Regions from separate parts of the Photobacterium sp. 53610 genome, predicted to be linked through region 2. Evidence: predicted binding sites of a transcription regulator. Region 2 holds the regulator's gene; the other holds the start of a gene.

Region 1 (15,564 bases), 1.0 Mb from region 2:
GATCTTCGACCTGTCCGGTCAGAAAAATCACACGCTCTTTCAATAGCCGGGAATAGATGTCGTAGGAACGTTCACCACGCGAGGTCTGCTCGACCACCATAGGAACCAGCGCATTCATAATTGGCGACATGGCATTATTATCTTGGTAGCTCATAACCTGATTTCCCTAAAAAATAAATGGCCCGAATGATTGACTCATACGGACCATTGTTAGCAGAAGATTTGAAAAGAAGTCAAATCTTTACAGTCATTTCAGTCAATTAAGCAGCTGGTTGCTGCTGGTTCATCAGCTCGTTGAAGCCAACTTCTTTTTCTGAAACCTGTGCTTTAGCCAGCAGAGCATCAATCGCTTGTTCTTCCAGAGCAACATTGCGCATGTTGTTCATCAACTGCTCATTCTTCTCGTAGTATGCAACAACTTCTGATGGATCTTCATAAGCAGATGCCATTTCAGTGATCAGCGCCTTAACACGCTCGTCGTCAGCTTTCAGTTCTTCGGCCTTGATCACTTCACCCAGCAGCAGGCCAACAACGACACGGCGCTTCGCTTGTTCTTCAAACAGCTCGCGTGGCAGTTCTGGCGCATTCGCAGCATCACCGCCGAAGCGCTGAACTGCTTGCTGACGCAGTACGTTCACTTCCTGATCAATCAGAGCAGCAGGAACGTCAATGTTGTTTTGCTCAATCAGACCATTCAGAACCTGATCTTTGATGCGGGCTTTAATTGCTTGCTTCAGTTCACGTTCCATGTTCTTACGAACTTCAGCTTTCAGACCGTCAACAGAACCGTCTTCAATACCAAACTTCTTCACAAACTCTTCAGTCAGCTCAGGCAGTTCCTGAGCTTCAACTTTGTGCAGTTTGATTGCGAAGACTGCAGCTTTACCTTTCAGGTTTTCTGCGTGGTATTCTTCTGGGAAAGTCACATCGATATTGAATTCTTCACCAGCTTTCTTACCAACGATGCCTTCTTCAAAGCCTGGGATCATTCGACCCTGACCCATCACCAGTGGGAAAGACTCAGCTTTGCCGCCTTCAAACTCTTCACCGTCAACAGAGCCAGTGAAATCCAGCGTTACACGGCTGCTCGCTTCAGCTGCGGTGTCTACTTCTTTCCAGTTCGCCTGCTGCTTACGCAGAGTTTCCAGCATTTGAGCTACGTCTTCTTCTTTCACTTCAGCCGCTGGTTTTTCAACTGCAATCTTGTCCAGACCGGCCAGTTCGATTTCAGGGAAAACTTCAAAAGTTGCCTTGAATACCAGATCTTTACCTTCGGCCATGTCTACTGGCGTGAAAGTTGGTGCGCCAGCTGGATTGATTTTCTCTTTCACAATCGCTTCGATGTAGTGACGCTGCATCACTTCACCCAGTACATCCTGACGAACAGATGCGCCGAACATACGAGCAACCATCTTCAGTGGTGCTTTACCCGGGCGGAAACCGTCGAAACGACGAGTTTTAGCAATTTGCTTCAGCTGCGCAGTCACTGCATCTTCAATATTTGCAGCAGGTACAGTGATTGTAAGTTGGCGCTCTAGGCCTTCAGTGGTTTCAACGGTAACTTGCATTTTCATAAACCTCAAAACTGACTCAGGTTGCCTGAGTTATTTTGCCCGTCAGAGCTCTGCTGACGCTGGCATCCTTTCGTGTTACGGCTTCAACACCATAACGCCTGAATTCTGTTCATTCCATTTCAGTCTTAGCTGGTCATCGCATCTAAGACTAAAATTAAAGCGCGGTATTATAACGGCCCCACCCCCATTCGTCGAGGCGTCCGGGCCACACCAAGCGCAAGCCTTTCGACAAGATAGGGACTGATTTCGCATTTTCAAGAGAAAACGTGAAAAAATTACTGTCAAAGCGCGTTTTTTTATTCAAACATCGATTCAGTGCAGGAAAATTGAGCAAGTTCAGCAATCGAACATTTCAAAACAAATCGGATGAATTCTGGAAGATGAATAACAATCGGAGTTCTGATGAAGAAAAGGAAGTGGAAGTGGCGCGCCCTGCAGGATTCGAACCTGCGACCACATGCTTAGAAGGCACGTGCTCTATCCAACTGAGCTAAGGGCGCTTTATCGCTGCTGAGCAGCAGCGTTAACGGAGGGGAATTATACGTTGCCTGAGATCAAGGTCAACGGGTAAAGGTGATTTTCCTTAACTAAATGAATCAAGCGGTTAAAGTTAAGGCAACGGCTTTCAGAAATGGCTGCTTTTTTATACGCCAAATTTTTCCTGAACATATCACTTCAAATTCACTGTATGAATCACCGGCTGTTACTGAATTGATCTTTAACAAAGATATCTCGCATTATCTCTGCCGCCACAAAAAGCAAACGTTTGCGCTATGGATTTTCCCCTTGGTCTCTGCGACAATACTCGCCGCTCATTAGTTCTGCACGAAGGAATACCATGGCCGCTCAAATCATTGATGGAAAACTTATCTCACAAACAGTCAGACAGGAAGTTGCTGCTCGTGTCAAAGCTCGCATTGAAGCAGGTTTACGCGCACCCGGATTGGCTGTCATTTTGGTTGGTCAGGATCCTGCCTCACAAATTTATGTCGGCAGCAAACGCAAGGCCTGTGAAGAAGTCGGATTCGTCTCCCGCTCTTTTGATCTGCCAAGCAACACCACTGAAGATACATTACTGGCACTGATTGAAGAATTGAACGCAGACAGTTCAATTGATGGCATTCTGGTGCAGTTGCCACTCCCGGCCGGAATTGACTCCACTAAGGTTCTGGAGCACATCAATCCGGAGAAGGATGTCGATGGCTTTCACCCTTACAATGTAGGCCGTTTGTGCCAGCGCATTCCGAAGCTGCGTTCGTGCACCCCAAAAGGGATTATTACCCTGCTGGAGCGTTACAATATCCAGGCTCGCGGAAAGCATGCAGTAATCGTCGGCGCTTCCAATATTGTTGGCCGTCCGATGACACTGGAGCTTCTTCTGGCGGGTGCCACCACAACAACCTGCCACCGTTTTACTCAGGATCTGGAAAACCATGTCCGTCAGGCAGATATTCTTGTTGTTGCTGTCGGTAAGCCAAACTTTATTCCAGGGGAATGGATTAAGGAAGGCGCAACGGTCATTGATGTGGGCATTAACCGTCTGGATAACGGCACTCTGGCCGGTGATGTTGAATATGACGCTGCCCGCCAGCGTGCTAAACACATCACCCCGGTTCCAGGCGGTGTCGGACCGATGACTGTCGCGACGCTGATTGAAAATACCCTACTTGCCTGCGAACAGTTCCACGAAGGTTGAAGATATTTTCTTGTTAATAGAATCAAAATAGCGAGGCCAGGCCTCGCTTTTACTTTTTCGGAGTCATCTCGTGAATTACTTTGCCAGAGTTTTCAGATACGCTGCAAAGTCCTCACCTAAGTCCGGGTGACGCAGTCCATATTCAACAAACGCCTGCATATAACCCAACTTGCTGCCGCAGTCATGACTTTTACCAGTCATATGAAATGCATGGACAGGCTGCTTCTCCATCAGCATGGCAATTGCATCCGTCAGTTGGATCTCATCACCAGCACCAACCGGTGTTTTCGATAACAGTTCCCAAATCTCTGCCGGCAAAATATAACGGCCGACAATCGCAAGATTAGACGGGGCCTCATCACGGGCTGGCTTTTCAACCACCTTCGACATAGGAGCCGAATCTCCCGGTGCAATCTGCTCGCCATTGACATCGGCCACACCATAGCTGGACACGTCTGACATTGGCACAGGTTCAACCATAACCTGGCTGGTTCCTGTTTCATTAAACAGTCTCACCATTGCAGCCATATTTTCACTGTGAAGATCGCTAGCCGTATCATCCAGAATCACATCAGGCAGAACAACAGCAAAAGGCTCATTCCCCACCAGTGGACGAGCACACAGTACGGCGTGACCCAGTCCTTTCGCCTGTCCCTGACGGACATGCATAATCGTCACATCACTCGGACAGATATTCTGTACTTCATCCAGTAACTGGCGCTTTACGCGTTTTTCCAATGTTGCTTCCAGCTCGAAAGAAGTATCGAAGTGGTTTTCAATGGAATTTTTTGAAGAATGTGTGACCAGCACAATTTCTTTGATCCCTGCTGCGACACATTCGTTCACGACATACTGAATCAAAGGCTTATCAACAATTGGCAGCATTTCTTTCGGAATTGCCTTCGTAGCAGGCAACATCCTGGTTCCTAAACCGGCTACAGGAATGACCGCTTTACGAACTGGGGAAGATTTTTGCATTGCATTATCCATGTAAGTTGTCATTGTCAGCCGCAATATAACAAAGTTGGCGGTGCACAGCGAGGCATCAAGCCAGTAAAAACGTGACCTGCGCCCCTATCACCGTGCATTCGTGATGATGGCTGACAGTCTATTCGCCGGATACTGAAGTGTTCCGGCAGTACCCAGATCAACGCCGGACAATATCTGCATTGTCCACACTGACTTTAACCTGTTTACCCAGTAGATGAATCAACATGAAAGAACGTTTTTCACCATCGGGTTCCTGATAAATCGCTTCAAGCCCTTGGAACTGGCCATGATTTAATATCAGGCTTTCACCTGGCATCGGCAGATTAGACAATTTCTGCCTCTGCTCCTCAGAATCTTCATTCGACCTTAAATGTTCAATCAACTCAGACTGTACCTTTTGCGGATGCGCACCCTGACGAATAAAATCAGCGACTCCACGCGTGGAACGAATAGTGGTATAGCTGATGGCTTCAGGATCAAACTTCACAAACATATAGTTTGGGAACAACGGTTCAGCAGCTGTCACCCGTTTACCACGAACGACTTTTTCAACAGTCACTTGAGGGTAGTAACACTCAACTCCCTGACGATCCAGATTGACCACCGCACGCTCTTGCTCGCTGCGCTTGCAATAAAGTAGAAACCAATCTTTCATATCGCCTCTGCCCGGATAAAATTTCACTCAAAATGATTATATGGTGAGAGCCTTAAACCTCAACCGATTCCCTCCCCTGATTCGGGGAGCAAATCTTTTATGCCTGTTTTTGCAGCAGAACGTAGGAATATAAAGCAGAGATTGACAAAGAACCATCGTCTCGCACAGAGAAAGATCTTATTGAAATGTAGTCTTTGCTTTGACCGCAGGGTGTATTTCAGCTTCTTTCATCGCTTCCAGGCGCTGAATGGTTACGCTGAAATTCGCTGCTCCAATTTTACTCAGTGAGAGACGTGCTCCCGAAGGAGGAAGGAGTTGGGCATACACCCTGTTTTTTCGGGCGCCCTCCCCCAGAAATGACCCGGCAGAAACACTGAATTCCCCTTCACTGGTTTTTAACACAGCTTCAGAGCCAGCTGAAATTAAAGACAGACTGCGGTCACAGGCATCAAAAATACCAAACAGCCCTTTAATTGCAACGGCATAACCAGACTGTTTCATCCCATTTTCAATAGCATTCAACATGCTGTTCAGATCATTTTCAGTGGCCATATGCTTACGCAGATAATCATTAAATAAAGCACGAATCAACAAAACGGTTGCAGCGCCATGCCGGCCGCCGGACTCAGCATCAAGCAGATAAAAAGCCAGTCGTCCGTCCATCAGCCAGGTGTAATCAAGCAACACGGGCTGAACATCAGCCGATTGCAGAACGCAATAACTCAGCTGCCAGTCTCCCTGACGGGACTGAGTATCCGGCATCAGCCCGACCAGCAATTCTCTCGCGGCTTCCGGGTTAGATTCAAGCTCTTCGAGATGCCATTGCAGTTCTTCATCCACAGCAACATCGTGCTGTAACAGCTGACTGGAAAATTCAGAGTATTCTGCACTGTTCTCCTGCGCTTTGAGCACTGACATCATTGCCGATTTAAGCACCATGATATTATCCAGCGGCTTAACCAGAAAATCTTTCACACCATGCCGGAGCGCAGCCGCAACATCAGCCATTTCACCGGTTCCGGAAATCACAATGACCGGCACCATCGGATAGTGAAGGGAAACCTCCTCGACAAACTCCATCCCAGTCAGCACAGGCATTGCCAAATCGCACAGAAGTACATCCGGTATACTGTCGCGCAGTGCCCGTAACCCCTGCAGTCCATCCTCTGCTTCCCTGACTTCACAGCCCTGGGCGTGCAGAAACCCCGAGATCATCCGTCGAAAGACCGGATCATCTTCGACAATGAGAACTTCTTTACCCTCTAACAATGATTGTGCCCTCCATGTTGCAAGGGGCCAAGTGCCGCAGAATGAGATTCTGTAGAACAGGCACGTCCTTCGTGTGAATTGGTTTGAATCTGAAGCATCGCCGTAGGTGCTTTCATTTAGAATAGGCGCTAAACCGCACGACGTCAGGGCTTGAGGCTATCCTTAAACTTTTGTTTTAGTGTTCTGTTAGCCAGCTCAAAATCTGACGATGTCACGGATATCCTCTGGTTTTTTCGTTCCACAAAATCTTAACCTCTTCACACTGAGTGTTTTGTTATACAATTCCCACTTTCTCATATCCAGTCACGCATCGCCTATGAAGTTAGATGATTTAAATTTATTTCGCATTGTGGTTGAAGAAGGCAGTTATACCGCTGCTTCCCGCAAATATCAGGTACCCGTTGCGACCCTGACCCGGCGTATTCAGGCGCTTGAAGACAGCCTGAATCTCCGGCTGCTCAACCGTCATGCCCGTAAGCTCTCACTGACCGAGGCAGGCCAGCAGTATTACCAGCTCTGCACACCATTGCTGCAACAGTTGCTGGATACCGCCGAGCACATCCGCGATGAGTCCAGAGGGGCGAGCGGACGATTGAAAATTGCCGCGCCAACCAACCTGAGCAAAGTCATGCTGCAACCCATGCTGAATGCCTTCATGCTGGAACATCCGGCGATCAGCATTGAACTGTTTCTGAGTAATGAGCCAGAGCAACTCGACCCGACAGACTGGGACGTAATTTTTCGTGTCGGGCCACAACGTGACTCCGCACTGATCGCACGTAAAATCAACGCCGTTGAAGATATTCTGGTCGCCAGCCCGGACTATCTGCGCCGTCATCCGGCACCGACCCATGCGCAGGATTTATCCAGCCATGCCCTGCTGAAAGGTTCCCCGCTGCTGCGCTGGCGCCTGACCAACAAAGCCGGTGAAACCATCACAATCAACGACAAAGGCAGATTTGAGTCCAACCAGCTCAATGTGGTTCGTAAGGCTTGTGTGGCGGGTCTGGGGATCACCCTGATGCCGGATGCCATGCTGGAGAAATATATTCTGAGCGGTGACCTGATTCGGGTGCTGGGTGACTGGTCAGCCAATCCGAGAAATGTTTACCTGCTCTATAACCATAAAGATCACCAGCCTGAAAAGCTGCGACTCTTTATCGAATTTGCCAGTCACTTCTTCAGCACAAGCTGATCATCCTCCGGTGACTTAACCATCAGGCTTGCTAAGTGTCGGAAGCCCGTCTAAATGTTATAGAGACAAGGAACACACAGGTGTCCGGATATGCACTGACAGTGTTCTGAACAACAACCTGTAATGCGTTGTGCGGAAGCACCCTAGATAACGAGGATAGGTTATGATTCTGGGACATTTATTCGGGCTGTACACTCACCCCAAAAAAGAGTGGCATAACATTGATGAGCAACACGAAGGAGTGCAAAGCAGCCTGAGCCACATTCTGCTGGTCGCTTTGTTACCCCCCATCTTTGCGTACATTTCAAGTGTTTTTATTGGCTGGCGCGTGGGTGCCGTTGATCCGATTCACCTGACACCAGCAAGCGCACTGGGAATGTCTGTTGCCATGTATGTTGCGCTGATTGGTGGTGTTTTTGCACTGGCTTACCTCACCTACTGGATGAGTCACACCTTTGGGTCAACCCCAACTTATACTCAGGCTTTAGAACTTGCCGCTTACACTGCAACGCCTCTGTTTATGGTCAGCATCGCAGCGCTCTACCCGCAACTTTGGTTCCTGATGATTGCCGGTCTGGTGGGAATTACCTATTCCGTTTATCTGCTGTATACCGGTGTACCGATTCTGATGCATATTCCTGAAGAGCGGGGCTTTATCTATGCCAGTTCTATCGTAACCTGCGGACTCGTATTACTTGTTTCTATCATCGCAGGCTCGGTCATTCTGTGGAACGTCGGTTTAGGCCCTCAATTTATGCACTGATATTCATTCAGATGATTCGTTTCTACCTGTAACTGAATAAACAAAAAGGCAAGCTCCGGTGAGCTTGCCTTTTTCTGTTTTAAGTTCGGTTGCTCCGAATGGCAGTCAAACCGTCTTACACACCTTCGTTGTGCAGCTCCAGATTTGCCAGCTCCTGCTGAATCTCACGCTGGGTTTTGGCATCTTCGCTGCGCAAGGATTCCAGGTACTCCAGGTACTGCTGATTCACATCCCCGGTCACATAGTGGCCGTTAAACACAGAGGTCTCAAACAGCTGGATATCCGGATTTCCTTCGCCGACAGCATCCACCAGATCCTGCAGATCCTGGAAAATCAGTCCGTCTGCACCAATCATCTTGCAGATTTCATCCACTTCACGGCCGTGTGCAATCAATTCGTTGGCACTTGGCATATCAATTCCGTAAACGTTCGGGAAGCGAATTTCCGGGGCTGCAGAAGCCAGGTACACCTTCTTCGCACCCGCTTCACGGGCCATTTCGATGATTTGTTCTGAAGTCGTCCCACGAACAATCGAGTCATCAATCAGCAGAACACTTTTATCCTTAAACTCTGAGCTGATCGCATTCAGCTTACGGCGCACAGATTTACGACGTAATTGCTGACCCGGCATGATAAAGGTACGGCCAACATAACGGTTCTTCACAAAGCCCTGACGGTAAGGTTTATCCAGGGTACGGGCGATTTCCAGTGCACTGTCGCAGGAAGTTTCCGGAATTGGAATCACGACATCAATGTCCAGGTCATCCCATTCACGCTTAATCTTCTCACCCAGTTTTTTACCCATGTTCAAACGGGCGCTGTAAACAGAAATTTTATCGATGAAAGAGTCAGGACGAGCAAAGTAAACAAACTCAAACACACAAGGATTCAGGGCCGGATTTTCTGCGCACTGCTCAGTGTACAGCTGTCCATCGAAAGTGATATAGACCGCTTCACCCGGCGCAACATCCCGCATGAACTGAAAACCGACTGCATCCAGTGCCACAGACTCAGAGGCAACCATGTATTCCATCTTGCCGTCGATTTCACGTTTACCCAGACACAACGGGCGAATGCCATGCGGATCGCGGAAGGCAATCAGACCATGCCCAATAACCATCGCAACCACGGCATAAGCACCACGAACCGTTTTATGCACAGCCCGGATCGCTGCAAAAATATCCTCAGACGTCAGCGGATAGTTCGTCGCACCTTCCAGCTGGTTCGCCAGAACATTCAGCAGGACCTCGGAATCGGAAGACGTGTTGACATGGCGCCGAGCCTTTTCAAACAATGAATCCCGGATATCAGCGGCATTGGTCAGGTTACCGTTATGCGCCAGTGAAATACCGTATGGCGAGTTCACATAGAAAGGCTGGGCCTCTGAAGCACTGGAACTGCCCGCCGTAGGATAACGGACATGGCCGATCCCGACAGTGCCCTGAAGACGTTGCATGTGTTTTGCTTCGAAGACATCCCGCACCAGGCCATTGGCCTTACGCAGACGAAAACGATTGCTTTCCAGGGTAACAATACCGGCAGCATCCTGGCCGCGGTGCTGCAGCACGGTCAATGCATCATAAATAGACTGGTTAACCGGGGTATTTCCCACGATTCCGACAATACCACACATGTCCTAAATCCTCGTTATGGATCATCAATAATTGTATTGAGTAACAGTGTCTTATCCATCACTGTTACGCAATGCAACTGATATAAATCCGGCGCTATAACGCGCCGGGTAAGAAACTCGAACTCTCTTTCAGGTAAGAGAAAAACCACTCAATAACGACCCCAAATTGCGGAATCAACTGAGAGGCCTGCCACCATTCTGCTTTTGCAAAGCCGGTAAAGGCATCCAGGAAAAACAGGACAGCAGCGATGATCAGCACACCACGCAAACCACCGAAGACTATCCCCAGAACTCTGTCGGTGCCTGACAAACCCGTTTTCTGGACCAGTTGCCCAATGACATAGTTCACGACGGCACCCACAATCAGTGTGGCAATGAACAATACCGCAATCGCGCTGCCATTTCGGATCAGTTCATCCTGGATATTTGTGAAATATACCGCCAGCTCTTTGTAAAAATTGCTGGCAATGAAAAATGCCGCAAACCAAATTACCAGTGACAGCGCTTCCTTCACAAAACCACGGATCAAACTGACCAGTGCGGAAAAGCCGATCACCCCTAAAATGACATAATCAATCCAGATCATCTTCTACTTATTTCTTGTTGTTGGCGCGTATTCTAACAGAAAAAATCAGAACGCAAACGTTTACCTAAGGGTTGAGTGGGTTAAATCTGAGCAATTGCCCGTTTAGTCCGGTAAGTTTACGCAATTCGTCTACTTTCCCTGACAAAGCATTTTTGTCGATTTCAGGACCCACCACGACCCGGGCCAGATCACCCGGTTTCAGGTCTTTGGGCCACACATGCGCCTGATAACCTTTGCTTCTCAGTTTCTCGACCAACTGATGAGCATTATCAAAGTTTCTGAAAACCCCGAGCTGAATCACCCAGCCGCTGTCCTTCAGCCCTGCCTGTGGTTCGCCGACAGGCTGTGGTTTGACTTTGACGGGCTCAGCAACCGTTGAGTGGACGTCACTGCCGGCAATCTGTTCGGTTACCGGCATCGGTGGCAACTCGGCTTCAGCGGCAACCGGCTCCGGGATCACCGTGAAGTTTTCTTCATCCCCGGTCTGCGGCTGCAGCGGAATGCTGGCAAACTGCTCCTGAAAGTGTTGCTTCTTACCATCAAAAAAATCAGGCAGGAAAATTACGCCGATAGCCACCAGCACAATTGTTCCGACCAGGCGGCTTTGAAATTTACTCGCCACACTTACTCCTGCATTGTTTTCATGTAGCTGGACACTTCGCCAACTGTATAAAAAGAACCGAATATAATCACGACATCCTCCGGCTGAGCTGCAGACAGTGCAGCCTGACAAGCTTCAACCGGTGTATCGTACACCTCGCCACGGTAATCCAGATGAGCAGCAATATCCTGACCGGATGCTGCACGAGGGCCGTTCAGAGATGCCGGATACCAAATATCCGTGACCTTACGCATCTCATGAAGCGTTGCCGGAATATCTTTATCACGCAACATTGCGACCACACCGTGAATCTTGCCAACCTCACGGATGTTCTTCAGGGCTTTCAGCTGGCGTGCCAGATAATTTGCCGAATGCGGGTTGTGCGCAACATCCAGCAGAATCAGCGGATGATCGGCAACGGTTTCCATCCGGCCGGCAAGGCGTACCTTCACCAGACCCGCAACAATATGCTGGTCACTGATATCCAGTTCTGCCACACCCAGGGCCATCAATGCGGTTGCGGCATTGGGTAACGGCAGAGCCGGCAGGGGCAGTTGCTCCATATCAAAAGCACCGCACTTCCAGTTCCAGGTTTCACCGGTTTGTTCATAGGTAAACTGATAGCCAACCTGATACAACTCTGCACCGATACTGTCGGCGTGCGCTGCGACAGAAGCCGGTGGATTTGGCTGACCGCAAATGGCCGGTTTCCCTGCCCGGAAAATCCCTGCTTTTTCATAGCCGATCACTTCGATGTCATCGCCCAGCCAGTCGACATGATCGATGGCCAGACTGGTGATCACAGACACATCATGATCAACAATATTCGTCGCGTCTAATCTGCCGCCCAATCCGACTTCCAGAACAACCACTTCCACCTGATGGGTCTTGAATAAATGAAGGGCTGCCAGTGTTCCGAACTCAAACATGCTCAGGCTGGTCGTTTCACGATAGCTTTCAATCGCCGCAAAAGCCTGGCTGTGTTCACTGTCTTCCAGTTCCTGACCATTGATGCGAACACGTTCGTTATATCGCACCAGATGCGGAGAACTGTAAACACCAACAGTGTAACCCGCCTGCAGCAAAATGCTTTCCAGAATGGCACAGGTTGACCCTTTACCATTGGTGCCGGCAACGGTAATGACTGTCGGTGCCGGTTTACGCAGCCCGGCACGCTCCCCCACGGTCTGTACACGCTCCAGACCCAAATCAATGGCGCTGGTATGAAGATTCTCCAGATAGGTTAACCAATCATTCAACGGTGAGGTTGCCGAAGGTGCAGACAGCGGCGTTACAGAGGTATCAGACATGAAACTGTACTAACTAATGTAATTGAGAAGATGTCGCATAATGTAGCACGAAGTACACGGAAATTAATGTCTGCATCCTCATCAATACGAGGAATTGTGGAACAATGACAAAATTGCGCAGCCCGCAGCCAGTTTTGACCTCTGGCTAACATGGCGAGTTGGTGTGTGACATCAGGATCAAAAACGCCTGGTCTGAACCAGGCGTTTTCATTTGAATCGATCAGGCTTTGTCTTCGGCAGACTCCGCATCTGTGTCCGTTTCAGCCTCAGCCGGTTGTTCGACCGGGACCACCAGCGGTGAAGGAATGTTAGTCATCTTCGCCAGCAGCCCGCCGATACGCTGACGCATTTCACGGCGGTCAACAATCATATCAATCGCACCGTGCTCCAGCAGGAATTCACTCCGCTGGAAACCTTCCGGCAGTTTTTCACGGACCGTTTGCTCGATAACACGCTGACCTGCAAAACCAATCAGTGCTTTCGGCTCACCGATATTGATGTCGCCCAGCATTGCCAGACTGGCTGAAACACCACCCATGGTCGGGTCAGTCAGTACAGAAATGAACGGCAGCCCTTTGGCAGACAAACGCTCCAGTGCAGCACTGGTCTTTGCCATCTGCATCAGAGACATCAATGCTTCCTGCATCCGTGCACCGCCACTGGCTGAGAAACACACCAGACCACAGTTACTGGCGATGGCTTCATCAACTGCACGAACAAATTTAGCACCCACGACAGAACCCATTGAGCCGCCCATAAAGCTGAACTCAAATGCACAGGCAACCACAGGCTGCTGTAACAGCGTACCTTTCATCGCGACCAGTGCATCTTTTTCACCACTGGTTTTCTGCGCCGCTGCGATACGGTCTTTATACTTCTTCGAATCACGGAATTTCAGGTGATCTTTCGGTTCAAGCTCTGCAGCAATCTCCACCTGCCCTTCTTCATCCAGGAATGTTTCCAGACGGCGACGTGCTTTCATTCGCATGTGATGATCACACTTCGGGCAAACTTCCAGATTGCGCTCAAGGTCTGCGTAGTACAGCACCTGCTCACAGGAGGTACACTTCGTCCAGACCCCTTCAGGAATGGACGCTTTACGAGACGTTACGATGTTGCTTTTTGTGAGGATCTTTTCAAGCCAGCTCATGAATGACCTTTCTTTTACAACTCCCCCGCCCTGCAGGCAAAGGATAATCAATTCGATAATTACAAGTCAGGAATTAAAACACAAACTCGGCGAGGTGTAGATAAAAAACTGGTAGTACCTTGAGGAAATAAACAGTTAACGAGATCTTTGCTCAAGAAAAAAGACCGACCAGTTTGATGACTCATGCACTCGCTTTGTCTGAGTTTTGTTCAATTTTAGTGTTTTCTGGTTGCAGTGCGAACTCAGCAGCATAATTTTTTCGTTATAAACAATGAATCAGCCTCTTAGGGAACCATGCCCGGCACTCAGATCAGAGAAAAAGCGGCCCCACCGGCACGTCAGGCAGCTCAAATGTATCCGGATAATCCACTTGAACCAGATACAACCCCTCGGCTTTTGCCGTGGCGCCAGCCAGCGTACGATCTTTCTGCGCCAGCAGCCATTGAATCCACTCCGGCTTCTCGTCACCACGGCCGACCTTAATCAGACTGCCGGTAATATTGCGCACCATGTGGTGAACAAAAGCGTTTGCTTTGATATCAATGATTACATAGTGCCCCTGACGCGTGACATTCAGATGCATCAGGTTACGCCAGGGACTGTGCGACTGACAAAATACCGCCCGGAAAGACGTGAAGTCATTCTCACCAAGCAGGTACTGTCCCGCCTCATGCATTTTTTCTGCATCTAGCGCACCGTGATAATGACTGATCCCTGAACCCAGAATTGCCGGACGCAGGGCATGGTTATAAATCACGTAACGATAGCGCCGGGCCGTAGCACTGAAGCGCGCATGAAAATCATCCGGCACTGCTTTCGCCCAGCGCACCGCAATATCTTTCGGCAGATGAGCATTAGTTCCCATGGTCCAGGCCACCAGCTTACGTGGCGTATCACAGTCAAAATGCACCACTTGCCCGGTACCGTGCACGCCAGCATCGGTTCGGCCGGCACACTGAACCTCAATATCCTGATTGGCTATTTTGCTCAGTGCCGCTTCCAGACGCCCCTGAACACTGTCAACATCACGCTGACGCTGCCAGCCATAATAGCGGCTTCCGTCGTACTCTATACCTAAGGCAATTCGCATCTCTGAACTCTTACTTCTGTGGTGTACATGCCAGCCGGATGGCCGACTGAATCAAAACAGGGATTATAAAAAAAGCCCCAAAAGAAAAGAAGTCCGCTCTTGCGGACTTCTTATTCACTTCACTGTCACCCGATGAAATCATCGATCAATCTTTAACAGCAGGTTTGCCGCCTCCCGGCTGACATCACCATCCCCGTTTTCAGCGACATCTTCCAGCAGGAAATATGCACCGTCGATATCATTCATCTCCAGATAGGCTTTGGCCAGGTCAAGTTTGCTGGCGTATTCACCGGCACCATCGACATCAATCTCACCAATACCAGCCAGCACATCCGGAAACTCATCCAGCCCGACATCCAGCTTCAGCGGCGCGGTATCCAAATCCGGATCCGCCTCCCCTTCCAGCTCCTTCATCAGCTCATCAATACTGATATAAGGTTCTTTTTCGTGCTGCGACTGAACCAGCTGGCTGTCTGCCTGCTTGTCTTCTTCCACCTCGGCGGTTTCTTCCGACAATGAAGGCTGTTCTCCCCAATCCTCACTCTCCAGTTCAGGCTCAGGAATATCCGTGCCCCAGATTTCACTTTCTTCCGGAGACAATTCCTGCTCTTCGAGTTCTGATGCCGGGACACTCTCGTGCAACAGCCACTGTTCGTGCTCAAACTCTTCCGTTTGCGCCTGCACCGATGGCTCAGGCTCCCCTGAATTCAGCGAACTTTCAGCAATGGGCTCAACTTCATTCAGACCCGATTCATCAACCAATTCAACAGCTTCAGTTAGATCCTGAGTCAATGGTAATTCAGGTTCCTGATCCGCCATTGGCTGAATGCTTTCCTCCTCTGCAAATGAAGGCCATTCGTCACCATCGTCTGTCTCAGCCATCATGCTCGGGACATCGGACTCAGGTTCAGCCAATAGCGCAGCCATATCCAGACCCGCAGAATCGATGACCTCATCGCTCAGCAAGTCAAACTGAGGAGCAGACGGCTGTGGCTGAAGCGCGGGTGCTGGCTTTGGCTTTGGTTCTGGTTCTGGTTCTGGTGCCGGCCGGA
Region 2 (15,564 bases):
TAGACCCCATTGAATGCACAATTGTCGTCATTACGCCCCACTCCGGAAGCATTTCCAGAATTGACTGTGCGTGATTTCCGCTGATTCGCGTGACAAGTTCATCAGGTAACGCCATGATGATCTCGCCTTCCGTCACTTCCAGTGTTTCAGCCATCAATACCGCATGCAGATTTGGATTTTCTTCCAGCATAGTGCCGACTTTCGTTTTCAATTCCGCAAGACTGAATTTTTCAAACACGCGCTGCGCTCCTTCCTGATCCATCACTTTCTATAGTGATGAATGAGAATTAATCTTATTTCATGAAATGATAAGGAGAGATTTGCTCTTTTGCAAATGATAATTGATATTATTTGAAAGCCATGGATAATATGCTCAAGCGATAATAATTATCACTTCCTATAATGCAATAACTTGTTTGGGAAGGCGAAGACTGTCTTTTCTACGCAATGAATATTGTTCGTTTTAGTTCATCCGGTGATAACACTGGAATTTCCCAAAATAAAAAACAAGGAGTTATCATGAGACGAGCGGCACTTTCTGCTGTTTTTCTTCTGACTGCCGCGACTGCCTGGGCAGGCGATCGACTGATTAGTGCGGGTTCAGGCATTACGGAGCTCGTTTATGCGATGGGGGCAGAAGATCAACTTGTCGCTGTTGATATAACCAGCAAGTCCTATGTTCATGATGACATACCAAAGTTGGGATATCATCGGCAGCTCTCTGCCGAAAGTATCATTGCCCTTGCCCCTGATCACCTTTTGGGCTCCGAAGAAATGGGCCCGGAGTCAGCACTTTCTCTGTTACGTCAGGCCGGCATTCAGGTCGATATTCTGAACTCAGGTGAAACCATTGCTGATCTGATGCAACGGATTCAACAAGTCGGTCAGCTGACCGGAAAAACACAAAACGCAGAAGTGTTAGCCGCTGAGGTTCAACATCGAATTTCTGTGATTGAGCAGCGACTTGCAAACCAGAAAAGCAGAAAACGTATCCTGTTTCTGACCATTCACGGCGGAAGAGCGCCAATGGTCGGTGGCAGCAACACAACGGCAAATACCCTGATTCAGCTCGCAGGCGGTTTAAATCCAGCCGCGATCCAAATTGATGCTTATAAGCCACTGTCATCAGAAGCAATGGTTGAAATGCAACCCGATGTGATCCTGCTCAGCACGCATACCAGTCAGTCAATTGGCGGCAAAGATGGCTTGCTGAAAACACTGCCGCTGCTTGCTGCAACACCTGCCGGCCAAAACAAAGCCATTATCACAGTGGATGGTACCGCACTCATCGGCGGGTTAAACCTCAAAACTCTCGAAGAAGCAGAGCGGCTGAATCAGACACTGTATGGCCAGTAAACTTATGACAACAACTTTGAACCGCAGCCGTACCTTTACCAGACAGCGTTTGCCAGCCACTGCCTTACTGCCCGCCGTTTTTGCCATGCTGTTATTTGCCATTGCCTCTTCCATCGTTGTCGGCCCCATGTCGATCAGTTACGCCGATGTCTGGCTGTCACTGCTTCCGGGACAGGATCATGTCGCAACGCACATTGCGCTCATCATTCAGCAAGTCCGTTTACCACGCACACTGCTGTGTATCGCGATTGGTGCAGTTCTGGCGCTCTGTGGCACGGTCATGCAGGGACTGTTTCGCAACCCGCTGGCCGATCCGGGCATTATCGGAGTCGCTGGCGGTGCAAGCCTTGGTGCCGCTTCGGCGATTGTTCTGTTCAGCTCAATGGCTGCATCTTTTCCATTACTTTTAACGCTGGGGACAGTACCGGTTTTTGCTTTTCTTGGCGGCGCCCTGACAACCTGGATCGTATACGCCCTTGGCACAGATAAGACCGGCACTTCCGTGACGGTGATGCTGCTGGCAGGTGTTGCAATCAGTGCACTCTCAGGTGCGGCACTGGGACTGCTGAATTTCTTTGCGGACGATCAGGCGCTGCGCGACCTGTCACTCTGGTCCATGGGTTCTCTGGCGGGAGCTACCTGGCCGGGCATCACGCTGGCATTTTCTGCCCTGGCGTTCCTGTTCTGGCAATTTGATCGCAGATCCAATGCACTCAACGCTTTATTACTGGGCGAAGCAGAAGCAAAACATCTCGGCATTCAGGTCCAGTCTTTAAAACGATTGCTGATTTTATTTTGCGCGGCTGGTGTGGGTGTCGCTGTATCCTTATCCGGCGTGATTGGCTTCGTCGGTCTGATTGTGCCGCATCTCGGCCGTATGCTGGCTGGCCCGAATCACAAAACATTATTGCCACTCTCGGCTTTACTGGGGGCACTTATCTTGCTGGTTGCCGACATGCTGGCCCGTGTTATTGCCGCACCAGCCGAACTGCCGGTCGGTATCATCACCGCTTTACTGGGAGCACCGTTCTTTATAGCTCTGCTACTGAAACAAAAAGGCCGTTTACAATGATTCATCATATCGTTCGCCCCCTTCGCCCCCGGCACGAAAAACAGCAATCACCGGTGCTTTCAGCCGAGGGTTTATCACTGCAACTTGGCGGTAAAACGTTACTGGATCAGCTGAACATCAGTTTCCGCAGCGGAGAGTTAACAGCTTTACTCGGCCCGAATGGTGCCGGTAAAAGTACTTTACTCAAAGTGCTTTGCGGTGAAATTGGTGCCAAAGGTGATGTGTACTATTTTGGTCAAAAGCACAGCGACTGGCAGCCATCCCTGCTGGCCAAACACTTGGGTGTACTTCCTCAGCACAGCAGCCTGTCTTTTGGTTTTACTGCGCAGGAGGTCGTTGAACTTGGCTGTATGCCACTTGGCCTGAAGCGCACAGATTGTCTCCGAATTACCCGGGAATGCATGACGGCTGTTGGGATCAGTCACCTGAGCCAGCGTCAGTACCCCACTCTTTCCGGCGGCGAGAAACAACGTGTTCATTTTGCCCGTGTACTGGCTCAGCTCAGCAATGCGGAAGACCAGTGCATTTTAATGCTGGATGAACCGACCTCAGCTTTAGACCTTGCCCATCAGCACAGTTGCCTGAAACTGGCAAAAGATATGGCCCGTAAAGGAGCCGCCGTCATCCTGGTCATTCATGACCTCAATCTTGCAGCTGAATACGCAGACAGACTGGTATTGCTGAATAAGGGGAAGATACAAGCAGACGGTGATGCCTGGCATACCCTGACCACTGAGAATATCAGTTCCGTTTATGGTTCCCCGGTGATCATCGAATCTCACCCCCGCGGGCACTTTCCGATCGTCCTTTCAGCCTGAACCTCCTGCAAGGGCATCGCTGAGCCGTTGCCCTTGCACAGTACTTACAATGTAAAGACTGAAACAACTTTCAAGTTGCCAGTATTCTTGAGCTGCATCAAGATTCCCCCCACATTTCAAGAGAAACGTTGCACTGTGCGTGAGTCCTTGTAGAATGTGAGCGCAAGCGATTAACCGATGAAATAAATAGCAATAGAAAGTCAGACTTCATATCGGTGTAAGGTATTGTTACCACTCGGCCTGAGCCACTCATTTCCCGCCGCTATCCTCGCAGAGAAGCGGCGTTTTAGCGTCTGGCAAATATGAAAAGACCCTGATCAGGGCCTGAAGACTAGAAGAACAATTATGGCAACCATTAAAGATGTTGCACGTATGGCAGGTGTATCTACTACCACAGTCTCACACGTGATCAACAAAACCCGCTTCGTAGCGGAAGCAACACAGAAAAAAGTGTTGGCGGCAGTTGAAGAATTGAACTACGCGCCAAGCGCCGTCGCGCGCAGCCTGAAATGTAATACAACCAGCACCATCGGCATGCTGGTGACAAAATCGACCAACCCATTCTTTGCCGAGTTGGTGCATGGCGTTGAAGAGTACTGCTATAAATCCGGTTATACGCTGATTTTATGCAACACCGAAGGTAATCTGGCCAAACAGAAGGATTACCTGCGCATGCTTTCTGAAAAGCGTGTGGATGGTCTGCTGGTGATGTGTTCTGATCTGGATGATCAACTGCTGGAACAGTTAGAGCGGCAGCCTGATCTGCCCATGGTTATCATGGACTGGGGTCCTGCACGCCCAAAAACAGATAATATTCAGGATAATGCAGAACTTGGCGGTTATCTTGCCACTCGTCATTTTATTGACAATGGACACAGTAAAATTGGTTGTCTTTCCGGCCAGAAAGATAAATCTACCTGTCGTGAGCGGCTGAAAGGTTTCCATAAAGCCATGAGCGAAGCTGGTCTGACGGTCAATGAAAACTGGATCATTGAAGGTGATTTCGAATGTGAATCTGCCGTAGATGCAGCCAATGCTTTTATTGCCATGAAAGAGCGTCCAACTGCTATTTTCTGCTTCAATGACATTATGGCAATGGCCTTAATCAGTACATTTGAACAAGCAGGGATCAATGTACCAAATGATATTTCAATTATTGGTTATGACAATATTGATCTGGCCCCGTACTTTTCACCACCTCTGACAACAATCCACCAGCCAAAACGCCGTTTAGGCAAGACTGCTGTGGAAATCCTGATGGAACGTGTGAAAGATAAAAACCATGAATTTCAGACTTTTGAGATCAATCCTGAGCTCGTGGTTCGCCGTTCCGTCAAAAAAATAACACATCCATAAAAAACGATATTAACCTACATATATTGATAAACAGCCGATATAAACACCCATATCGGCTATGTTTATATGGAATATTACTACGCTACAGAGGAATTGATGGGATAATCAGTTAGTTTCTGTAAAATTTATACGATTTTTATTGCGAAGAGTATCACAATTTTTTGTGCGATCGATATCAAATTTGTCTTATTGATATATGATTAAACAGTCACGAACAAGGCAAACCATCTGAAAGGATGGGACGCAAAGCTTCCGGCCTAAAAGCAATGACTTAGTGATAAAGTTATTACTCATGGTAGCGGGGTTGCCGATGGATGAAGTGAAGTTTATGGGACACTTTTGTCATTCTTATGACAAAAGACTCATAATCTTATGCACAATTGAATCCTCGCTCCGTTGTTTGGTGACTTCTTTTGTTGAAATTCCTAACCGAGAAAAGAAGCATGGACAAACCACTACTGAAAGATTCAATTCGTTTATTTGAGAAATTTGGCCAGATTAAATCTCGCTCAATGTTTGGCGGTTTTGGCATTTTCGCAGGTGAAACGATGTTTGCTCTGGTTGTTAGCGACAAGCTGCATCTGCGCGCTAACGCGAAAAATGAAGAAACCTTTAAACAAGCTGGCCTCAAACCGTACGTTTATCAAAAACGCGGTTTTCCTGTCGTCACAAAACACTATGCCATTCCGGAAAACTGGTGGGAAACCCCAGAAGTCATTCTGGAGCACGCTGAAGTTTCTCTCAATGCAGCTCAGGCTGACAAAGAGAAAAAAATGCAGGCTAGCCCTAACCGCATTAAAGATCTGCCAAATCTTCGCCTTGCCAATGAGCGTATGCTCAAGAAAGCAGGCATCAACTCTGTAGATCAGCTGTTTGAAGTTGGTGCTATCGGTGCTTTTCAGGCGCTGCAGGAATCTCATCACGAGTCATTGAGTCTGGATTTGCTTTGGGCGTTAGAAGGCGCAGTCAGTGGAAAACACTGGTCTGTGATTACCCCACAACGTCGAAATGAGCTCCTGTCCAAACTAGAAGTCAATTCTGGCGCTCATCACTAAGTATTCAGATTATTTTGCCAGTGCAGCGATTTGCACTGGCTTTAAATAATCTGCTTTAGCCCTGGCACCCTGTCAGGGCTGTGTAAAAAACAGACAAACCTCACAAACATTAATAACAATTCCATCAGTTAACTTTTCTTCAGCTTCGCCGCCTTTAGAATGTATGTTTTGCATCAGAAAGGAGGTCATATGCGCTCATCTACGCCGTTTCCGGGCCAGACTGACACAATTTTCAAAGATAAATTCCACAAATGGCCAAAACTGATGCGCTACCTGGTCTTTATCAGTTTGCTTCCTTCTGCCGTTCTGCTCATCTTTGCGCACACACCAACCGGCACGGAAAGTAACCTGCTTCCCTCTTGCCTGGTTGCCTCTGTAATCAACATTCTGCTGATTAGCTGGGGCCTGATCCTGAAAATCAAAGCCCGTAAATACTGGTATCGAAACTATCACATTGGCAAAACCATCCTGCTTGCCCTGTTGCCGCTCATCGCCAGTACATATCTGGTGCTGGATACCAATACTCGCAGCTCACTCACCAATCAGCCTGTTGCGCGTACTGTACAACTTTCAATCAACTGATCACAAAAGCTAAATCAATACCCCCATTTCTGAAATTTGTCCGGATCTGAACGGTCGGTATGATAAACCGCTTTCTCCGGAGAACTTCCAGTGCGTGTACCGGCAAAAAAACGCTACTCCATTTTAATCCGTCCCCTGCTCTGGCTGCAAAAACGCCATTTCGGACAGCCGCTGAATCCGGCTTTACTTTGGGGACGCCGACCCGTCTTGTTTTACCTCGTGGCCAGTTTCTTTGGTTACTTAGACAGAAAACGATCACCGTTGTCTGATGTGATGCGATCCCTTGTCTGCGTCCGTGTTTCTCAGCTCAACGACTGCGCGTTTTGTGTCGATGCCAATGGCATGAGACTGGCGCAACGCTGCCAATCAGTCGAAAAAATACAAGCCCTGACTCAATGGCAGGAAAGTCCGCTGTTTGATACTCAGGAAAAAGCAGTACTGGCCTATACCGAAGCAATGACAGTCACCGGTAATCGTGTAACTCAGCAGATGGTTGATAATCTGAAACAATGGTATGACGAAGATGCTCTGGTCGAGCTGACAGCGTTAGTCAGTTTCCAAAACCTGTCTGCAAAGTTTAATACCGCTTTGGATGTCCCTTCGCAGGCATTCTGCTCGATTCCTCTGAATCAGCAACCGGCACCGAAACAAAACGATACCAAACGCGATCAGCTCACTCACCAAGCAGATAAGCACCGATGAACCGATTCAAAAAACCTTTGTTACTGGCTTTCATTGCCGCCGCCTTTATCGCCTGGTTCGCTTTCGATCTGGGCAACTATTTCACGCTTGAACAAGCAAAAGCCTACCAGCATTCCCTGCAGGCCAGCATTATTGAGCACCCCTTATTGTCGAGTACGCTATTTTTCGCAGTTTATGTTGTACTGGCTGCCCTTTCCTTCCCGGGCGCTGCGGTCATGACTTTACTGGGTGCGGCGCTGTTTGGTTTCTGGTGGAGTTTGCTGGTCGTTTCATTTGCCAGCTCGCTGGGTGCGACACTGGCATTTCTGGCGAGCCGCTTCCTGCTGCATGACTGGGTACAACACAAGTTTGGACGACGCCTGTCTGCTGTGAACCGGGGTGTCGAAAAAGATGGTCCCTTTTATCTATTTACACTGCGTTTAATTCCCGTCTTTCCGTTCTTTCTGGTCAACCTGCTGATGGGCCTGACTCCGATGCGTGGCCATACTTTCTATTGGGTCAGCCAGTTGGGGATGCTACCCGGAACCATGGTTTACCTCAACGCGGGTACCCAGTTAGGAGAAATTGAATCTCTGTCCGGCCTGATTTCACTGCCGGTCCTGATCTCTCTGGTGCTGTTGGGGATTTTTCCATTCATTGCGAAAGGTATCATGGGTGTCATTCAGCAACGCCGCATCTATCAGCACTGGCAGCGTCCGACGCAATTCGACCAGAATATGGTGGTGATCGGTGCTGGCGCCGGCGGTCTGGTCAGCGCCTATATCGCTGCAGCCGTGAAAGCAAAAGTTACACTCATTGAAAAACACCGGATGGGCGGCGACTGCCTGAATACAGGCTGTGTCCCCTCAAAAGCCCTGATCCGCGCGGCTCACACCATGCACACCATCACCCGGGCGCCCGAGTTTGGCATTCAGACAAACACACCTCAGATCGATTTCACTGCGGTGATGCAACGTGTACATCAAGTTATCCGACACATCGAACCGCACGATTCTGAAGAACGCTACAGCAAGCTCGGCGTGAACTGCATTCAGGGAGAAGCACAAATTTTGTCGCCGTGGGAAGTGGAAGTAAACGGCGAACGCATGACCACCCGAAACATTGTCATCGCCACCGGAGCCCGCCCTGTTGTTCCGCCAATTGAAGGTATTGAACACATTAACTATCTGACGTCAGATACCCTCTGGTCAATCAGGGAACAACCCAAACAGCTTCTGGTCCTGGGGGGCGGCCCGATTGGGTGTGAACTGGCACAAAGTTTTCAGCGACTGGGCAGTCAGGTCACACTGGTTGAAATGACCGATCAATTGCTGATTCGTGAAGATGCTGATGCCGCGGCTCTGGTACATCAAAGCCTGATCAAGGATGGCGTCGAGATCAGACTGAAACAAAAAGCCACCAAATTTGGGACCAGAAAAACGGCTCAGGGAGAAACGACACAGTTTGTCATCCTGGAAGGCCCCCTGGATGAACGTCATGAAATCACGTTTGACACCGTGATTCTCGCCTTAGGCCGGGTCGCGAATGTCAGTGGATTTGGGCTGGAAACACTGGGTATCGGCGTTAACGAACGCGGAACCGTCGCAGTCAATGAGTATCTGCAGACGCAATATCCCAATATTTATGCTGTGGGTGATGTCGCCGGTCCATTTCAGCTGACCCATGCCGCTGGCCATCAGGCATGGTATGTGGCTGTCAATGGCCTTTTTGGCAAGCTGAAAAAATTCAAGGCTGATTATCGCGTGATGCCCGCCGTCACCTATACCTCCCCCGAAGTTGCGCGCGTAGGGCTCAATGAGAAAGAAGCAGCCAATCAGGGCACAGAAGTCGAAGTGACCTGCTACGGGATTGATGATTTAGATCGCGCAATTGCCGACGGAGAAGACTATGGTTTTATTAAGGTATTGACCCCGAAAGGGAAAGATACCATTCTCGGCGCGACCATCGTCGGGAACCAGGCCGGTGAGCTGCTTGCAGAGTTTACGCTGGCGATGAAGTATGGCCTGGGTCTGAACAAAATTCTGGGGACCGTCCACCCTTATCCGACGATGAGCGAAGCGAACAAATATACAGCCGGGGTATGGAAACAGGCGAACAAACCAGAACGCATCTTGGCATGGCTGGAGAAGTATCATCGCTGGCAGCGAGGTGGCTCTGCCCATGATAAGAAAAAAACAGACATTGCTGATCATCCGACGAACTTGCAGGAAAAATAAGGAAATAATCATCATGAAATTAACATGGATGGCGCTTTGCCTGACGTTGGCAGCGTCCCCGCTGATGGCAAGCGAAGCTCAGAATCAACCTGCAATGAGTGACATGAGCTGGAAAGACATTCAGCAGCGTGCACGCGGACAAACCGTATTTTTCAATGCCTGGGGCGGGAGCCAGCCTATCAACAGTTACCTGCGCTGGGTTGCCCGTGAGGTTAAAAGCCGCTATGACATTACGCTGAATCACGTCAAAGTCGCCGACATTGCCGAGACATCCCAACGCTTACTTGCGGAAAAAACTGCCGGAAAAAATACAGGCGGTAGTGTCGATATGGTTTGGATCAATGGCGAAAACTTCCGCACGATGAAAACCAACGAACTTCTGGATGGTCCGTTTGTGGCTCAGCTTCCGAACTGGAAGCTGGTCGATAAACGCTTGCCTGTTTATGAAGATTTTACGGAAAGCACTGATGGCCTGGAAGCGCCCTGGGGAGTCGGTCAGCTGGTGTTCATTCATGACAGTCAGACCCTGAGCAATCCGCCCGCAAGCTTTGCAGAACTACTAAGTCTCGCAAAAGCATTCCCGGGGAAAGTCACTTACCCGCAGCCACCAGCATTTCATGGCACCAGTTTCCTGAAAGCGGCACTCATTGAGCTGACCAATGCTGCCCCTGCCCTTTATGAACCGATCGATCCGGAAAAAGAGAAGGCAAAATTTGATCAAATCACGGCGCCGCTGTGGCGATATCTGGACCAGCTGCATCCGGTTGCCTGGCAACAGGGGAAACGTTTCCCGGGCAGTGCTACTGAAATGATGCAGCTGCTGGATGACCGGCAGCTTCTGGTCGCAATCACTTTCAATCCGAACGAAGCAAAAGCGGCTATCGAACGGGGGGATTTACCGGCCACTGCCAAAGCTTTTGCTTTTGAACAGGGCGCATTGTCGAACATTCACTTTCTGGCGATTCCATGGAATGCGAGTGCCAAAGAAGCCGCCCGTGTCGTGATTAATTTTCTGATGAGCCCGGAAGCACAGGCCCGCAAGTCCAATATTCAAATTTGGGGTGACCCGGCCATTCTGACCCCGGAAGCCTTGGGTTCTGAAGAAGAAACTCAGGGCTTCCAGCTTTATCAGGCCATTGCCGAGCCTCATCCAAGCTGGCAAACCGCGCTGGAGGCTGCATGGCAGCAGCGCTATGGACACTAATTGTGGCCAGAACCTGACTGTACATCATCGTGTTTTTGAATAAGTGACGTCGCAATATGTTGTATTTGTTGTTTATTGCTTCGCTGATCATCTGCTGTTTGCCCCTGGTGCCGGGATTGGTGGGAATTTTATTACCTGCCCTGTCCTGGCTGCCGATGGCAGGGCTGAATGAACCCGGTTTTCAGGCTTTTGGGCAGGCGTTTTCCTGGCCGGGTATTCAGTCATCGGTCTGGCTGACGTTGTTTACCGGCGTCCTCAGTACGTTGTTGGCTTTAATTTTCACGTTCCTGATCCTGCAAAAAAGCTGGGGCTCCCGCCGATGGCATACCGTTGAGTCCTGGTTATCACCCATTCTGGCTATCCCGCATGTGGCGTTCGCGATTGGGTTCGCCTTCACCTTCTCTTCAACCGGAATGATCGCCCGTCTCATCACATCACTGGGTGGCGATCCGGGCCAGTTTTCACTGCTGCAGGATCCTTATGGTCTGGGCCTGACACTGGCTTTAGCCATTAAAGAGACACCCTTTCTGCTGTTAATGAGTCTTTCCGTCCTGCAGCAGCTCAATGTCAGTCGCTTAATGGCTGTCGGCAGCGGACTGGGCTATAACCACGCGGCAACCTGGATCAGCGTGATCCTGCCGCAGTGGCTGCCCAGGATTCGGCTGCCTATTTTCGCAGTGCTGGCATACGGTATCTCTGTCGTCGATATGGCCATGATTCTTGGCCCCACCCGCCCGCCGACATTCGCCGTTCTGGTCTGGCAGTGGTTCAATGATCCGGACATCAACCTGATGCCGAGAGCTGCGGTTGGCGCTCTGCTGCTGTTATTGCTGGGTCTGGCACTGCTGGCACTGTTTCGCGTATTTGAATGGCTCATCTGCCGGGGCTGGCAGCAATGGCAGTACGCCGGACATCGTCAGCATCACCTGCCGGGCCGCCATCTTCACTGGCCGCTGATACTGGTGCCGATGATGGTCATTCCGGTGTTAATCACCTGGTCTGTTGCCCTGCGGTGGCGCTTTCCGGACTTACTTCCCAGCCGTTTCAGCCTGCAATTCTGGCAACAGGAAACAGCTTTCGTGGCAGAGCTGATTGCCACCAGCCTGCTGATCGCAGCCATCAGTACGCTGATCGCGCTGATTCTGACGATTGGATGTCTCGAGTACCGGGAAAAAACGGGGATCGGCCTCCCCGGCTGGCTCATTGCAATGCCAATGGTATTGCCACAGGTCTCATTACTTTTCGGAATTCAGGTCACCACCTATCTGATGCCGGGCCAGCATCATCTGCTCTGGGTGGTCTGGAGCCATGTGCTATTTGTGTTTCCGTATCTTTATCTGGCGTTGGATGGTCCCTGGCGCAGTTTTGACCGCCGCTATACCCAGACAGCCAGCAGTCTGGGCCTGTCTGCACTGGAAGCCTGGTGGCGAGTGAAGCGCCCCATGTTAATGCCCGCAATGTGTCTGGCAATCGCCGTCGGCTGCAGCGTGAGTCTGGCACAGTACCTGCCAACCCTCAGCCTGGGTGCTGGACGGGTGAGTTCGCTGACCACAGAAGCCGTTGCCCTGGCCAGTGGTCAGGACAGACGGGTCAGCGCCATATATGGCCTGCTGCAGGGACTGGTACCTTTCCTGCTCTTTATCATCGCAATGCTGGCAAGCCGCTATTATCAAACGAAAATGACCGCTGAAAAAACAACAAGGAATTCCGAGCCACATGTGCTTATCCGTGAAAAACCTCACTATAAATAACGGGGACCAGAGATTACTGACATCGCTGAGCTTCTCGGCAGCACGCGGGGAAATACTCACCATCATGGGCCCCAGCGGCTGCGGTAAATCGACGCTGCTGGGTGTGATTGCCGGTCACACTGCACCTGACTGTCACTATCAGGGCCAGATCAGTCTGAATGATCACCCGATTGATACTCTCGAACCGGACAAAAGGCGGATTGGCCTGCTGTTTCAGGACGACCTGCTCTTTCCTCATCTGAACGTCTGGCAAAATCTGGCCTTTGGTTTACCATCGTCAGTGAAGAAAAGTGAACGCAAAAAACGCGCTTACGAAACACTGGCAGCATTAGGCCTGACGGATCTGGCCTGCCAGAGTCCCGGTCAGATCTCCGGCGGACAGCGTGCTCGGATCAGTCTCATGCGCAGCCTGCTGGCAGAACCGGATGCAATTTTGCTGGATGAACCGTTCAGCAAGCTCGACAAAGACCTTCGGATACAGTTCCGGGACTTTGTTTTCAGCCAGATCCGACAGCAGAATATTCCGGCCTTAATGGTCACCCATGATCAGGACGATGTCCCGCCTGGCGGACAACTCCTGTTGTGGCCTGAACCACCGGGGGAGACCAGCGATGCTTGACCGTTATGCCATTCAGTTGCTCAAGGCCCCTGTCAATGGCCTTGGACGGCTTCTGGAAAAATCCCCTTTCAGTGCCAACCAAATGACCGTCACCGGTTTCATCATTGGCCTGCTGACTTTGCCCGCACTGATCTATAACCACTATCTGCTGGCATTGTTATTTATTGTATTCAACCGGATATTTGACGGCCTGGATGGTGCACTCGCCCGCCGAAGAGGCATCACAGACTGCGGGGGATTTCTCGATATCACGCTGGATTTTCTATTTTATTCGCTGGTGCCTTTCGGATTTGTGCTGGCTCAGCCGGATCAAAACGCCGTTGCCGGTGCATTTCTGATATTTGCCTTTGTCGGAACAGGCTCCAGCTTTCTTGCTTTTGCCATCATGGCAGGGAAACGGCAGATCGATAACCCGGTATATCAGCACAAGTCACTGTTTTATCTGGGAGGACTGACGGAAGGGACTGAAACGATTGCCTGTTTTGTACTTTTCTGTCTGTTCCCGGAGCACTTTGCCCTCATCGCCTGGATATTCGGATCCTTATGCTGGATCACGACTGCGACCAGAATATGGGCCGGTTACCAAACCCTGAAAACAACAGATTACTGACACAACACGTCAAATTGACCTTAAAAAAACAGCTGCTCAATTGAGCAGCTGAGGGTTCAGTTAACTGAATACCGGCAACTGTTGATTCTGTTTATCCAGCCGGCTGTGGAACTTATTAATTTCAATTTCAATTGCGTTGTAACTGCTGCTCATCAATTCCCCTAAAAAAGCAGGGGTATCCGGATGCTGACTTTGTAAAAACGCAGCCAGCAATTTGACATCATCCGGTCTGGGGCGATAGCTCAGATTAGGGAACGCGTTATAGATATAGTCGATAGCACTAGCCAACATGCCATGATTGCCTTGCTTAGTCTGTTGAGTCTGAGACAACTGATTATTCTGATTCATCATCATTGGATTACGTTGTATTGAATTTGACGACAGGCATCCTAAAGATTCTGAATGAAAGAATTATGACTTCGCACAGTGTTTATGTTGATTTTCATACCACTGCACGCATTTCAAACGACTTTGAGACTGCCCGCTCGTTTCTCCCCCTTGTAAGCGAACAATACGCTGTCAGCATTAAGTATTACCGCATCCATTCTCTGTGAAGTTGCTCACTATCTCCCAAATAATCTAATAACCAGCTCAGCGCCGGATTTAAACTCGCTTTATTCCAGGCCAGGCAACAGGGACTGACCGGTGTCGGCGTTGCCAGCGCGCGGGTGATTAATCTGCCGCTGTTTAGTTTTGGCGTGGCCATATGTTCTGGCACCACCCCGATGCCTAAGCCAGCTTCCAGGCACTGAAAAGCGCTGGACCAGTCCGGCACCATAATCCGCCGCTGATTGTTCATCAGCCAGGTGGTTCGCTTTGGCAATGCCCGGGAAGTATCTTCCAGGCAGATCGCGGGGTACCTGGCCAACGACGTTTCTTCCAGAGTAAGGTCGTGATTTGAAAGCGGATGACCCGGCGACATCACAAACAACCAGTTCAGACTGCCCATATCCCGGTAATCAAAATCCCCACTGACCGGTATTGCTGCGGTTGCACCAATCACCAGATCAGCCCGACCATCAGCCAGCGCATCCCAAACACCGTTATAAACTTCCATAGTCAGATGCAGCTCTACATCCGGAAATGCCTGATAAAAATCCCGAACCATGGTACTCACACGGCTTTGCCTGACCACTGTATCCAGGGCGACAGATACATTTTTCGCCCAGCCATTGGCCACGCGCTGGGTCTGAAGCTTGATCTGATCCATTTGCTTCAGCAGCTGACGCGCTTCTTCAACAAAATACTCCCCTGCCCGCGTCAGCGTCACCTGACGGTGCTGTCGTTCAAAAAGCTCCACCGCGAGTTTTTCTTCGATCGACCGAACGGTATAGCTGATTGCACTGGGCACCTTGTGTAATTCTTCGGCAGCTGAAGAAAAACTTCCCCGACGAGCGACGACGTCAATCACCTGTAAATCATTAAAAGAGAACATAAAAACCCCAATTTTGATGAAAAATAACTCACATCAAATTTTTTGAAACCAGCATTGAAATTTTAGCGTTTCACAGCATAAATCACCACGATTACAATATGAAACTTGAATTATTTACTGGTTATCCAACAATGACGACAAAACCAACAACAATGACGCTTGTGTGGTTTGCATTTCTCAGCATGCTGGGCTTTCTGGCAACAGATATGTACCTGCCTGCTTTTACCGCAATGCAAAATGACTTGAACACATCTTCAGGCCTGATCGGCATGACTTTGAGTATCTTCCTGCTGGGTATGGCGATCGGACAGCTGATTTACGGACCCCTGTCCGATCGGCTGGGCAGAAAAAAAGTCCTGCTGGGCGCCATGCTGTTGTTCAGTCTGGCAACGCTTGGCTGTGCCATGGCACCGAGTGTAGAAGTTCTGCTCACCTTCCGTTTTCTTCAGGCTTTAGGTGCCTGTAGTGCAACCGTTTTGTGGCAGGCCATTGTAATTGACCGTTATCAGGGAAAAGTCGCTGAGAAAGTTTTCGCCACCATTATGCCGCTGGTCGCGCTCTCACCAGCCCTGGCACCATTGGTTGGCGCAGCGATTCAGTCCCATTTCGGCTGGCGGACAATTTTCCTGAGCCTGATTGCCCTTGGGGCTGTGCTGGCTGTGATGACAGCCTGTCAGCCGGAAAGTGCTGCTCAGCAAAAAAATCAGGAAGACGACTCCCAAAATATGCTGACTGAAATGGCCGTGAATTACCGGCAGTTGCTCAAGTCAAAAAAATTCATCGGTAAT

Evidence for each region. Region 2 encodes PurR, which represses purine synthesis genes. Its sites were predicted from a motif close to TNANGNAAACGTTTNCNTNA; they were not measured.
Region 1: the regulator PurR is predicted to act here: its motif matches at 2,329-2,348, upstream of folD (bifunctional methylenetetrahydrofolate dehydrogenase/methenyltetrahydrofolate cyclohydrolase FolD).

Annotation. Positions count from the first base shown of each region.
Region 1 is NZ_JAXOFS010000001.1:1,510-17,073, reverse strand. It holds gene clpP (ATP-dependent Clp endopeptidase proteolytic subunit ClpP) at 1-154, opposite strand, end outside; gene tig (trigger factor) at 261-1,568, opposite strand; tRNA gene SPK40_RS00070 (tRNA-Arg) at 1,998-2,074, opposite strand; gene folD (bifunctional methylenetetrahydrofolate dehydrogenase/methenyltetrahydrofolate cyclohydrolase FolD) at 2,413-3,270, shown strand; gene galU (UTP--glucose-1-phosphate uridylyltransferase GalU) at 3,346-4,248, opposite strand; gene rfaH (transcription/translation regulatory transformer protein RfaH) at 4,418-4,915, opposite strand; gene SPK40_RS00050 (response regulator) at 5,093-6,184, opposite strand; gene SPK40_RS00045 (LysR family transcriptional regulator) at 6,501-7,379, shown strand; gene SPK40_RS00040 (Yip1 family protein) at 7,543-8,142, shown strand; gene purF (amidophosphoribosyltransferase) at 8,258-9,775, opposite strand; gene cvpA (colicin V production protein) at 9,870-10,361, opposite strand; gene SPK40_RS00025 (SPOR domain-containing protein) at 10,426-10,983, opposite strand; gene folC (bifunctional tetrahydrofolate synthase/dihydrofolate synthase) at 10,986-12,272, opposite strand; gene accD (acetyl-CoA carboxylase, carboxyltransferase subunit beta) at 12,493-13,422, opposite strand; gene truA (tRNA pseudouridine(38-40) synthase TruA) at 13,733-14,512, opposite strand; partial or broken gene SPK40_RS00005 (FimV/HubP family polar landmark protein) at 14,651-15,564, opposite strand, start outside.
Region 2 is NZ_JAXOFS010000001.1:1,038,965-1,054,528, forward strand. It holds gene hutX (heme utilization cystosolic carrier protein HutX) at 1-262, opposite strand, end outside; gene SPK40_RS04695 (heme/hemin ABC transporter substrate-binding protein) at 520-1,356, shown strand; gene SPK40_RS04700 (FecCD family ABC transporter permease) at 1,346-2,428, shown strand; gene SPK40_RS04705 (heme ABC transporter ATP-binding protein) at 2,425-3,246, shown strand; gene purR (HTH-type transcriptional repressor PurR) at 3,592-4,602, shown strand; cyclic di-GMP riboswitch class I at 4,811-4,914, shown strand; gene SPK40_RS04715 (TfoX/Sxy family DNA transformation protein) at 5,046-5,657, shown strand; gene SPK40_RS04720 (hypothetical protein) at 5,847-6,239, shown strand; gene SPK40_RS04725 (carboxymuconolactone decarboxylase family protein) at 6,330-6,941, shown strand; gene SPK40_RS04730 (FAD-dependent oxidoreductase) at 6,938-9,157, shown strand; gene SPK40_RS04735 (ABC transporter substrate-binding protein) at 9,171-10,361, shown strand; gene SPK40_RS04740 (ABC transporter permease) at 10,418-12,112, shown strand; gene SPK40_RS04745 (ATP-binding cassette domain-containing protein) at 12,078-12,731, shown strand; gene SPK40_RS04750 (CDP-alcohol phosphatidyltransferase family protein) at 12,724-13,341, shown strand; gene SPK40_RS04755 (hypothetical protein) at 13,402-13,695, opposite strand; gene punR (DNA-binding transcriptional activator PunR) at 13,874-14,776, opposite strand; gene punC (purine nucleoside transporter PunC) at 14,908-15,564, shown strand, end outside.